DNA from 4 places in the Sphingobacterium sp. NPDC055346 genome. Region 4 is predicted to be linked to each of the others. Evidence: riboswitches for the same ligand, from Rfam matches in the RefSeq annotation. Region 4 holds a riboswitch; each other region holds the start of a gene.
The links. A riboswitch is a leader RNA that binds a small molecule or an ion and turns the genes downstream of it on or off. The one in region 4 is predicted to bind S-adenosylmethionine.
Positions count from the first base shown of each region.

Region 1 (3,095 bases), on a different contig from region 4:
GTTATTGGTCAGTAATAAAATTGCTGAAGGCATTTCCTGAACTAGATAAAGAAGGGAATATGAGGAAAGTGTTGAATAGCCATATTACGCCTGAGAATGTGCAAACTGAAATTGCTTTTTTCAATGACAAGAACAATTTAGGGTTTGAAAGGACTTATGGTTGGGCTTGGCTGTTCAAGTTGCAAGAAGAACTGGCAAATTGGGAAGATGAGGATGGGCAGCGCTGGAAAGTGGCTTTACAGCCATTAGTGGATCTGTTGGTCAAGCGATATATCGAATATCTCCCAAAATTGGTATACCCAATTAGGGCGGGACAACATGATAATTCAGCCTTTAGTTTATCGCTTTCTTTGGATTATGCCAATTCCGTAGGGGATGAGGCCTTTAAGAAATCCATTCAAGAAAACTCATTGCGTTTGTTCCAAAACGATAAGAATTGTGATCTGGCCTATGAACCGAGTGGATATGATTTTCTTTCCCCATGTTTAGAAGAAGCTTATTTGATGAGTAAATTGATGGAAAAGAATGAGTATTTAACGTGGTTGAAAGGATTTATGCCAGGATTGTTTGACCCTTCCTTCGAATTGAAACCCGCAATAGTTAAGGATAGGACGGACGGTAAATTGGTTCATTTGGATGGTTTGAATTATAGCCGAGCAGCATGTCTTTCCGGCATCAGTAAAATCGATGGAAGTTTGAAGCATTTAAAAGGCAATGCTATAGAACATTTTAACTTCTCCATAGCTAACTTAAGTGCTGAAGACGACTATATGGGAAGCCATTGGTTAGGGACTTTCGCGCTGTACGCGATAGGGAGGTTTTAGGGATAGTACTGAGATGGGAGATATGAGTATTGGGATATTAACCGTACTGACTCATTTTTAAAGTATTGAGATGTGAGATATAAAGGTATTAACCTTTATATCTCACATCTCAGATCTCAGATCTCAAATCTCCTAACTTAACATAAAGGAATTAATTTATTTTCAGATAGTTTCACTGGGACACTTTGGATCTGGGTAAAGCCGTCTTCCGTACTGATGATGGCTGACAGATCGATTCCGCGATTGGACAGTGCGGAAATCAAAGCAGTCCTAAAAGCTGTTTTGTTTGCTCCCCAATTGGATTTTACCAAATCATTGTTCAATACAACTAATTCGTTGGTGGAATAGTGGTGGAATTTCTCCACTAGGTGCTGGTGTAAGGGTTTTGTTGTGTTCGACATACAATTAATGTTTAAAGGGTTTAACCATAATTGCATTCAGAGGCGTCTTAAAAGACTTTGCAATATTCGTTTATTTTGGCTTGTTGCCCGTATCGATTTACCACCGCGGTGTCTGTCACTCGGTTGGTATTGCATCTGCAATTCTGAATACTCTACAAACTTAGTAGATTATATTTTAATATGCAAGTGTCAAATAAAAATTTTCTATAATTCTTTTCTCAGGCGGGCAACAGGGATATTCATTGCCTCGCGATATTTTGCAACTGTCCTACGGGCAATGGAATAGCCTTTTTCTTTTAAAATCTCTGTTAGTTTCTCATCTGCCAGAGGTTTTCTCTTATCCTCATTGGCGATGCATTCTTCCAAGATTTTCTTGACTTCCTTGTTGGAAACCTCTTCACCGGACTCAGTCTGAATGGCTTCAGAGAAGAAAGATTTTAAAAGGAAAGTGCCAAATTCGGTTTGGACATACTTGGAATTCGCAACACGGGAAACCGTTGAAATGTCCATTTCGATCTTGTCGGCAATATCCTTCAAGATCATAGGTTTCAGCATTCTGTCATCACCTGTTAAGAAATAGTCATATTGATATTCCATAATGGCATTCATAGTTTTCAACAAAGTCTGCTGTCTTTGTTTGATGGCGTCGATAAACCATTTTGCAGAGTCCAGTTTCTGTTTAACAAACTGAACGGCCTCACGCATTTTCTTGTCGTTCTTTTCGGCTTTTTCGTAATGTTCAAACATTTCCTGGTAGGAGCGGGACACACGAAGCTCTGGTGCGTTCCTGCCATTTAAGGTCAGGTGCAGGACACCGTCGTTGTTGGAGATATGGAAATCTGGAATAATCTGCAATTGCTTACCAGCAACAGCTCCTGAATCGCCTGGTTTAGGATTCAGTTTTAAGATTTCGTTTACAATTTCTTTAAGCTCTTCGGAGTTTACTCCCAATTGCTTTTCGATTTTATCGTAATGTTTTTTGGTGAATTCATCCAAGTAGTTCTCTACAACCAATTGGGCCTGTTGAATTATTGGATTATTTTGATCTTTCTTACGAAGTTGTATGCTCAAGCATTCCTGAAGATTTCTGGCGCCAATTCCCGCTGGGTCAAAGGTTTGAACAATTTTCAGCATCTCTTCAACCTCATCTTCTTCAACGATGACATTTTGGGAAAAGGCTAGGTCGTCGATCAGAGAAAGGATAGGTCGGCGCAGATAACCATCATCATCCAAGGAACCGATGATTTGTTGGCCTAGTACATAATCTTTATCAGAAAGGGCAAGTAAGTCAAGCTGATTTTGAAGATTTTCAAAGAAGGAGTCTTGGACTGCGATAGGGATTTCTTTTTTACCATCCTCATCATCATGGTCATAACCTCCACCGTAATCTTTATAGTCGTCTTCCTGGATATATTCATCTACGCTGAATTCGTCATCATAGCTATTGTCTTCCATGTTGAAGTCGTCATCCGGATCTTTGTCTGGGTATTCTTCGACAGGGTCGTTCATGTTGGTCAAACTACCATCTTCCAAGGCTGGATTCTCTTCAAGTTCTTCTTTGATACGGGCATCTAATGATACAGTAGGTACCTGAAGCAATTTTATGAATTGAATTTGTTGCGGTGAAAGTTTCTGTAATAATTTTTGTTGTAGTGTTTGCTTTAACATGTCCCCGATAAATAAGTCAGGTAAAAATAGGGAATAATATTCAATAAGATAAAATTGTTGTAAACAAAAGAGAATTTAGGAACAGTTTTTGCTATTATAAGTCTCGGAAAAACAGCCTAGTTAAAAACCAAAAATTTCATTTGTTAAATTTCGTTAATTTTCATTTCAAGGTTCATTTTTGGGCGAATTGATATGATTTTTT
Region 1 covers NZ_JBSHMI010000006.1:240,553-243,647, forward strand. The annotation lists gene ACWICE_RS13950 (DUF2891 domain-containing protein) at 1-824, shown strand, start outside; gene ACWICE_RS13955 (5-oxoprolinase) at 962-1,225, opposite strand; SAM-I-IV-variant riboswitch at 1,287-1,381, opposite strand; gene rpoN (RNA polymerase factor sigma-54) at 1,430-2,893, opposite strand.
Region 1: it holds a riboswitch for S-adenosylmethionine, as region 4 does, so the genes downstream of both, ACWICE_RS13955 (5-oxoprolinase) here and ACWICE_RS08085 (O-acetylhomoserine aminocarboxypropyltransferase/cysteine synthase family protein) in region 4, are expected to answer to the same signal.

Region 2 (3,095 bases), on a different contig from region 4:
GAAGTACGGCGGCTTTCAGCAGCTTCTTTGTTTGCTTCGAAACGTTTTTGTGTTTCAGCATCAACTTCACCTTCAGCCAATACTGCAAGGTCTTTTACCTCAGCTAATTTTTGTTTAGCGAATGCTAACCAGTTTTTAACCTCAGCAGGTAGGGACTCTTCATTGTTCTCATTGTCCAAATCAAAAGGAACATGCAATAAAGATGAGGAAGGAGCGATCCATACACGGTCTTTTCCTAAAGCATCAACAGCTTGTTTGATTTTTTTCAATGAGTTTTCGTAGTCGTTTTTCCAAATGTTACGGCCTTCAACAACACCTAATGAAAGGGTTAGGGAAGCAGGAACTTTGGATAATATAGTGTCAAGTTGGTTTTCACCACGAACTAAGTCTAGGTGTAACGCATGCACAGGAAGGTTAACAGCAATGTCTTCGTTGTTTCCTAATGCCTCGAAGTATGTAGCAACGATTAATTTGATGCCTTTGGCAGCTGCAGCTAACTTTTCGAATACTTTTCCGTAAAGAGCTTTGGTAGCATCATCGATATCTAAAGCCAAGAAAGGCTCATCGATCTGCACGTATTTAGCGCCAGCATCAGCAAGTTTAGCCAAGATCTCTTCGTATACTGGAAGTAATCTGTCGATTAGATCGATACGGTTAAAATCAGCTTCTTTTTCTTTACCTAACAATAAGTAAGTGATAGGGCCAATCAGGACAGGTTTAGTTTCGATACCTGATTGTTTTGCTTCATTGTATTCACTTAGGAATTTTTCTGAAGTCAGTTTGAATTCTTGATCTTTCACGAATTCAGGAACGATATAGTGGTAGTTTGTATCAAACCACTTGGTCATTTCCATGGCAGTTACATCAACGCCACCTTCTTGGAAACCACGAGCCATCGCAAAATATAAGTCTAGGTTATATTGGCGATCGATTTTGTTCAAAAGGGAGTTGTAACGAGCGGGAATAGCTCCAACAGTTAAAGATAAGTCTAGGACTTGGTCATAGAATGAGAAATCATTCGATGGGATCAATTCGATACCTGCATCTTTTTGAGTCTTCCAATTGCTTTCACGGATTTTAAGTCCAGCCTGCAATAATTCTTCCGCGCTGATTTTCTTTGCCCAGTAAGCTTCGTTAGCTTTCTTCAGTTCACGGAAAGCACCCACACGTGGGTAGCCTAAATTGTTTGTTAATAGCATATAGTTCTCTACTAAATTAAATAAATTCCAATAAGTCTTTTTGCTAAGAGAAGGCTACCTAGGATTCCTGTAACCAGCTTATCTTTCCCAATCGGGGTAGAATGTAGCACCTTGTCAAGAGACAGGTTGCTAAGGCTTCATCGGGTCTAGTCCCTCTGCCTTTCTCTATAAGCGTCGGCTAAGATATGGATAAGATTTTTATTTTCCAAGGAAAATCTTTAGACTATCAGACAAAAGACACAAGACAATAGAAAAGCTGAGGTCCTTAAACAACCATAAGAAAGGGGAATAGTGTAAACTATTCCCCTTTCTTATGGTAATAATATTTTTATCTTTAGGACATGAAATTGGACAGATATTTATCCCATATTTTCTGTCTACTGTCTTATGTCTATTGTCTCAAGTCTTTTTAGCTAACCAACAATTTATATCCTTTACCATGCACATTGACGATTTCCACGTTTGGATCTTCTTTGAGGTATTTCCTCAGTTTACTCAGGAATACGTCCATGCTTCGGCCGGTAAAGTAATTGTCGTCATGCCATATTTTGATCAGGGCTTCTTCGCGGGTCAGGACATCATTTTTCTTTAAGCAAAGCAAACGAAGCAACTCGGCCTCCTTGGTAGACAGTTTCTGCTGTTGACCTTTGTAGGAGATAATCTGACTGGTGTAATCGAAGAAATAATCGCCGATCTCAAACTTGTCTGATACTTCTTCTTCTTTGTCCTTGGAAGCTCTCTTTAATAGCGCATTTATTCTCAATAAAAGTTCTTCAACACGGAAAGGCTTGGTGATATAGTCGTCACCACCTAGTTCGAAGGCCTGGGTTTTGTCCTCCATCATGCCTTTTGCAGTAGCATAGATGATAGGGACCGTCTGATTGATCTTGCGGATATCCTTTCCAAGGGAGAAGCCATCTTTTTTGGGCATCATGACATCCAGGATGCAAAGGTCGAATTCTTCCTTTCGGAAGGCATCCATTCCTTCTTGACCATCTGTACAGAGCACAACGTCAAATTTTCCTTTTAATTCAAGATAATCCTTCAGTAATTCGCCCAAATTAGGATCATCTTCTGCTAATAATATCTTTTGATTCATACTTTTCTCTTTCTTATGTTATGCTACTTCCTTGGATGCGTCCTTTAAAGGAAGAGTTACTTCAAATTGTGTGCCTTTATCTTTTTCGCTTTTTACGGAGATTTTTCCGTTCAGTCTTTTGATGATATCGTTAACATAGCTTAGCCCTAGACCGAAGCCTTTCACGTTGTGGATATTTCCCGTAGGTATGCGATAGAACTGGTCAAATATCTTTTCTTGTTGGTCCTTGGTCATTCCCATTCCCTTGTCTGCAACTGATATTACGATACTGTTCCCTCTATTAAAAGTCTTAAAAGTGATTTCTGGTTTTTCTTGAGAGTATTTAATTGCATTGTCGACCAGGTTGAACATCACATTGGAAAGGTGAAGTTCATCGCCCACCACTAAATCATTGCCTGCTGAAATGTCAATATTCAAGGTGCCTTCTGCCTTGTCCATCTGTAGTCGCATGCTCTCCAAGACTGCGTTGGCCAAGGAGTTGATGTGCACATTGGTGCGCTCGATCTTTAGGTTTTCTTTCTCCAGACGGGCAATGTTCAGGACGCGTTCGATATGCGAGCCTAAACGGACATTCTCATCGTAGATAATGTTTGCCAATTTGTTGACACGCTTGCCATCGGCGGAAATCTCAGGGTCACGTAAGGATTCACTGGCGATCATGATGGTGGCTACCGGCGTCTTGAACTCGTGGGTCATGTTGTTGATGAAGTCGGTTTTCATCTCCGACATCTTCTTCTGTTTGAAGATGATGCTCAAGGTATAGGCAAAACATCCGATCAACAGCGCCAATAAGGCTA
Region 2 covers NZ_JBSHMI010000007.1:34,275-37,369, forward strand. The annotation lists gene metE (5-methyltetrahydropteroyltriglutamate--homocysteine S-methyltransferase) at 1-1,199, opposite strand, end outside; SAM riboswitch class I at 1,275-1,373, opposite strand; gene ACWICE_RS14555 (response regulator transcription factor) at 1,609-2,298, opposite strand; gene ACWICE_RS14560 (sensor histidine kinase) at 2,317-3,095, opposite strand, start outside.
Region 2: it holds a riboswitch for S-adenosylmethionine, as region 4 does, so the genes downstream of both, metE (5-methyltetrahydropteroyltriglutamate--homocysteine S-methyltransferase) here and ACWICE_RS08085 (O-acetylhomoserine aminocarboxypropyltransferase/cysteine synthase family protein) in region 4, are expected to answer to the same signal.

Region 3 (3,095 bases), on a different contig from region 4:
GCAAAATGAATAAAATTTTATCCAAGGCATTCTCGAAGCTGTCTCGAAGCTGTCTCGTATGAGACTGGAATATTAGTTAAAAAACTCTCCTCATGATAAACGACAAAAGGCGAATGAAATCATTCGCCCTTTGTTCTTATTTTAGAGTTAGTCAATTTAATTACACTAATTTTTCAACGATATTTTTAGTAGGTCCAGGATTACTCATGGTGTAGAAATGCAGTACTGGTACTCCAAAGTCTATTAGTTCCTTACATTGCTGTACTAGCCATTCTTCGCCAACTCGCCTAACATCCGCATTGGTTTTACAGGATTCCACGGCATCACTCAGGTCCTCTGGAATATCTAAGTGGAAAATCCGAGGAAGGGTAATCAATTGCTTTTTGGTTGTTAACGGCTTAAGTCCTGGAATAATAGGAACATGAATATCATTTTCCCTACACTTCGTCACAAATTCCTTATATTTTTCTACATTAAAAAACATTTGGGTAACGATAAATTCAGCTCCCATTTCCACCTTTTTCTTCAACCATTTAAAATCGGTGTTGAAATTAGGTGATTCAAAATGCTTCTCGGGGTATCCGGCAACCCCGATACAGAAATTAGTCTTTTCGGATGAGCCTATATCTTCATGTAGGTAAGAACCTTCGTTCATATCCACCACTTGTCTCAATAGGTCGGTTGCATAAGCATGTCCTCCAGCGGTCGGAATAAAGTCGGCATCTCCTTTTCTGGCATCACCTCTCAGCACCAATACATTATCGATACCTAAGAAATTCAGGTCGATAAGTGCGTTTTCAGTTTCTTCTTTGGTGAAACCACCGCAGATCAGATGCGGAACCGCATCGACTTTATATTTACTCATGATGGCAGCACAGATGGCTACCGTACCGGGTCTTTTTCTATAGGACACCCTTTCCAACAATCCGTTAGCATGTTGTTTGTACAGGTAGTCCTCACGGTGGTACGTCACATCGATAAAGGGAGGTTTGAATTCCATCAGTTCATCCATCGTTTGGAAGATACTTTGGATACCCTGCCCCTTAGCAGGAGGTAACAGCTCAAAAGAATATAAGGTCTTGCCTTTCGCGTTCTTGATGTGATCTACGATTTTCATAAAAATATATTAAGGCTTAGAGAGAACACAGTGAACACTGATTCTTTGGCTTATCTTTCCCATTTTGGGGGTAGAATGTAGCACCTTGACTGGTGTCAGGTTGCTAAGGCTTCAGCGGGTCTAGTCCCTCTGCCTTTCTCTATAAGCGAGGGCTAATATCGTCAATAGCAAGGTAATCTCAAAATGTTTCAAGAAAAAACTTTGCGGATGGCATTGAATCAGAAGGAATCAGGGTTGGATGGACGGGACATATAAATGAATGGAAGAAGGTATCATCATAAAAAATGGGCGTGATTGACACGCCCATTCTCTTTTCAAAATATCTTATTAATCTTCTAGGTACATATCGATCAAACCCTCAGGTAGGTTCAGAACGATAATCTTTTCCTCGGGGTCTATGCCGACGATGAAGTCCTCGTTTAGGGGAAACATGGCGTCTCGGCCATCGATATCTACGGTTGCGATAAATTGCTGTGGCATCTCTTGGACATGGGTAATTTCGCCCAATTCGCCTTCATCTTCCTCAATAGCGGTATAACCTACTAGATCATGATAGGTAAAATCATCGGGATCGCGTTCCGGCATTTTATCGTTTGGCAGGTAGATCTGCTTTCTCAATAAAGGTTGGGCTTTGTCAATATGGTCAACATCTTCAAAATTGACATAAGCTGTGCTGTTATTGTGAAACTTGACCTTTTCTACAAAGAATGGCACCAATTTCTTGTCCATCTCCAAGAAAACTACATCCAGATCAAGGTCCATATAGTTATCAAATTCAAAAAACAGTTGCAGTTCACCCTTCAATCCTCGGGTTTTACTGACATAACCGATATAAAAACATTGATCTTTCGTCATATTCACAAATTAATTTCCAAAAATACGGAATTCTTTTTCTGTTGGGATTTTAGGGATGTAAAAACAAGATAAAATGGGAACAAAAAAGCCGGTTCATAGAATGATCCGGCCATTTTGAATACTTTATGAAGAGATTATCCTTCAGTTTCTTCAATGTTTTCAGTAGCATCAGCAGCTTCTTCTGCTTCTTCTGTAGCTGTTTCTTCAGCAACAGGAGCGTTTTTAGCAGCGATAGCAGCAGCTCTGTCTTCTTTTTTCTTAGCTTCAGCAGCTAAAGCAGCTTTCTTAGTTTCATCCTTAGATTTCGCTAAGCCTGATTTCTTTCCTTCGATTTGAGCATCTTTACCTTCAGCCCATTTAGTGAAAAGTTCTTCAGCTTTAGCTTCATCAAAAGCTCCTTTTTTCACACCGCCTTGTAAGTGTTTTTTGTATAAAACACCTTTGTAAGAAAGGATAGCGCGAACTGTGTCAGTAGGTTGGGCACCTTTGTTCATCCAGTCTAACGCTTTTTCGAAATCCAAAACGATAGTTGCTGGGTTAGTGTTTGGGTTGTAAGAACCTAAACGCTCGATGAACTTACCATCACGTGGTGAACGGCCGTCTGCTACTACTACGTGGTAAAAAGGTTTTCCTTTTTTACCGTGTCTCTGCAATCTGATTTTAGTTGCCATGTTTTTTCTTTATTTATGTATTCAACATATCCCCCGTTGCTTCATGCAGGAGGGGACGCAAAGATACAAAGTATTATCAATTAATACAATAGAGAATTTAAAGCTGTTTTACCTGTAAAATATGTACTCCTTCCGAGCTATAATCTTGAAAAAGATTTGAGTAATCTCCCAATAATACCGATATTCAGATACTTCAAACCATTGACATCTTATGCAAAGAATTGCTCCTTTAAGGATTGTAAAAGCTTCCGCTGGATCTGGAAAAACATTTTCTCTCACCGTACATTACCTGACCCTGTTGCTATCAAAAGAAAGCAGCTATCGGGAAATCCTTGCCGTTACCTTCACCAACAAGGCCACGGCCGAAATGAAAGGCCGTATTATGTCAGTCCTTCATGGCTTGGCAATCGGCAGTACAGCAGATGACATTGAGCAGTACAGACAGCAATTAT
Region 3 covers NZ_JBSHMI010000011.1:35,268-38,362, forward strand. The annotation lists gene ACWICE_RS18775 (methylenetetrahydrofolate reductase) at 161-1,117, opposite strand; SAM riboswitch class I at 1,165-1,265, opposite strand; gene rimM (ribosome maturation factor RimM) at 1,445-1,972, opposite strand; gene ACWICE_RS18785 (30S ribosomal protein S16) at 2,107-2,643, opposite strand; gene ACWICE_RS18790 (UvrD-helicase domain-containing protein) at 2,855-3,095, shown strand, end outside.
Region 3: it holds a riboswitch for S-adenosylmethionine, as region 4 does, so the genes downstream of both, ACWICE_RS18775 (methylenetetrahydrofolate reductase) here and ACWICE_RS08085 (O-acetylhomoserine aminocarboxypropyltransferase/cysteine synthase family protein) in region 4, are expected to answer to the same signal.

Region 4 (3,095 bases):
TGGTGTCAAATATATCCTAGAAAAGAAAGGGATTGGCAAAGACCATGTTAGGCTTCCATTGGTTCCGGTAAGTGACAAGACCAAGGAAGCAATCGATGCAGAGATGCAGCTACTAGGTTAAAAAAAATATAAGGTTGGCAATGGAAATTCGCCAACCTTTTTTATTTTTAGGTATTCTTTTTGTTACCAAATAGAAACTGAATCAAAAAAAATGGAAACAACTAACCCACAACCTAGCACTAAAGGTTCAAAGTTCAAGAAATTCATCAGCTGGTTTTTACTTATTCTATTTCTGGCTTTTGCTGGATTTGTTTATTTCAAATATTATTTTGTATTTGGAGAAGGCGTTAAATCTGGCGTTTTGAATTATGCGGTAAAAAAGGGAAATTTATTTAAGACCTACGAAGGAAAGCTGATCCAAGAGGGGATCCGTTCGCAAAAGACCGGGACCGGTCTTTCGAGCAATGAATTTGAATTCTCCATTGAAAACGACTCAGTTTTCCATATCTTGGAACTAAATAGCGGGAAAGCCTTTGACCTTCATTATAAGGAATATCATGGCGTATTACCATGGCGTGGGAATACACGCTACGTGGTAGACAAAATCATTCAAATGCGTGATGCGAAGACAACTACCTTTTAGTTGATCGGAAATATATATCAGAAAAATATTGGGGCTTCAACCGACGTTAGAGAAGGGACTAACAAAGGTTGAAGCCCTGGTCTTTATAGGGAAAAGTGGTAATGGGATCTGCCAAAGAATAAACTTTTCAGAAAAAGATTGCAAAATTAAATTTCGTGAACTATATTTGCGGAGTACTTCGATAGTGGTACGCTAATCATTACCTCTCTAAAAAGATGGTCTTGATTTATAAAGAAGTGGCGAGAGACTGGCTCAATGACCCACTGGCAACCTTCAATAAGGATTGAAAAGGTGCCAATTCCTGTCCGAGGCAATAAAGCCCAGGAGCATATAAATGAAATAGACTATGACTTCAAAATTTTCAAAATCGGAATTAGTGTATCTTGTTGGAAAACCAGCAACAGATCTCAACATTCAATTTATTTCCAGCTGTATTATTTGCATTACCCGAATGCGATAGTCGTCACTATGTTTGAGCACGAGGAAAAAGTGCAAAAATAATAGAGTACAGACGACCAATAGCATAGCAAGAAAGGAAATCATATATTCAATTTACTAACATCAATAATCAACATAAAAATGGCAGACAACAAAAATCTTAAATTTGAAACACTACAAGTGCACGCAGGTCAAGATGTAGACCCTACAACTGGATCCAGAGCATTACCTATATATCAGACTACCTCCTATGTTTTCGAAAATGCGGAACATGGCGCGAATTTATTTGCCCTTAAGCAATTTGGAAATATCTATACGCGGATCATGAATCCAACTACGGATGTTTTTGAAAAACGTATCGCGGCATTAGAAGGTGGTGTGGCAGCTGTAGCTGTGTCTTCTGGTCAGGCAGCACAATTCTTGGCCTTGACCAATATCCTCGAGGCAGGTGAAAACTTTGTTTCAGGATCAAATCTTTACGGAGGTACCTATAACCAGTTCAAGGTTTCTTTTAAGCGATTAGGCATTGAGGCAAGATTTGCTGAAGATTCGGATGCAGATAAAATTGAAGCCTTGATCGACGATAAAACTAAAGCGATCTATGTAGAAACGATTGGGAATCCGAGTTACAATATTCCTGATTTCGAGCGTATCGCATCGGTTGCCAAGAAACATGACCTACCATTGATCGTGGACAACACTTTTGGTGCTGGCGGTTATCTGTTCAAACCATTGGAGCATGGCGCCAATGTGGTTGTAGAATCGGCAACAAAATGGATCGGTGGTCACGGAACGAGTATTGGTGGTGTGATTATCGATGGCGGTAACTACAACTGGGGAAATGGTAAATTCAAACAATTCTCAGAGCCTTCTGAAGGTTACCATGGTTTAGTATTCTCGGATGTATTCGGTGAAGGCGGACCGTTTGGGAACATTCAATTTGCTATCCGCGCTCGCGTTGAAGGATTAAGAGATTTCGGCCCTGCCCTATCTCCATTCAATTCATGGCTTTTGGTACAAGGTCTGGAGACCTTGTCTCTTCGTGTTCAACGCCATGTTGACAATACCTTGGAAATCGCACAATGGTTGGAAGCACATCCACAAGTAGAGCAAGTAAGCTACCCAGGATTGAAAAACCACCCATACCATCAGAATGCACAAAAATATCTGAAAAACGGATATGGTGCGGTATTATCCTTTACCATCAAAGGTGGAGTTGATAAGGCGAATGAGTTCATTGACTCTTTGGAATTGATCAGCCATTTGGCGAACGTAGGAGATGCGAAATCCCTGATTATCCATCCTGCTGCAACGACACACCAACAATTGAGTGCAGAGGCGCAGAAAGCAGCTGGAGTTGCTCCAGGTCAATTGAGACTTTCGGTGGGTATCGAGCACATCGACGATATTAAAGCAGACTTAACACAAGCATTTGACAAAATCAAGTAAGTGGGGGCTTAACTGATTTTTTAGGAGGAAGATAATTAAAGAGAATGAGTGTAAAGACTTTCGGATATAGCCAAGACTTCGAATTAGAGAGTGGTAAAAAACTGGCAAACCTACAGATAGCCTACCATAGCTATGGAAAGCTAAATGAGGATAAATCCAATGTAATTTGGGTATGTCATGCATTGACTGCAAATTCAGATGTTTTTGACTGGTGGCCAGGATTATTTGGCGAAAATGAGTTATTCAACGATAAGGATTATTTCATTATCTGTGCCAATGTACTGGGCTCACATTATGGGACGACGAATCCCCTATCCATTGACCCTGACACCAACCTACCCTATTATTCGGACTTTCCTCAGTTCACGATCAGAGATATTGTTAAAGCACATGGACTATTAGCTGATCATCTAGGGATCCAAGAAATCAACACCTTGATTGGAGGATCTCTAGGCGGTCAACAAGCTTTGGAATGGACGGTATCCAAAACCATAAAGATCCATAATCTGATTGCTATCGGAACAAATGCGTTTTTCTCACCGTGGGGAATCGCATTCAATGAAAG
Region 4 covers NZ_JBSHMI010000003.1:265,023-268,117, reverse strand. The annotation lists gene dapA (4-hydroxy-tetrahydrodipicolinate synthase) at 1-121, shown strand, start outside; gene ACWICE_RS08090 (hypothetical protein) at 212-643, shown strand; SAM riboswitch class I at 867-980, shown strand; gene ACWICE_RS08085 (O-acetylhomoserine aminocarboxypropyltransferase/cysteine synthase family protein) at 1,223-2,530, shown strand; gene ACWICE_RS08080 (homoserine O-acetyltransferase family protein) at 2,575-3,095, shown strand, end outside.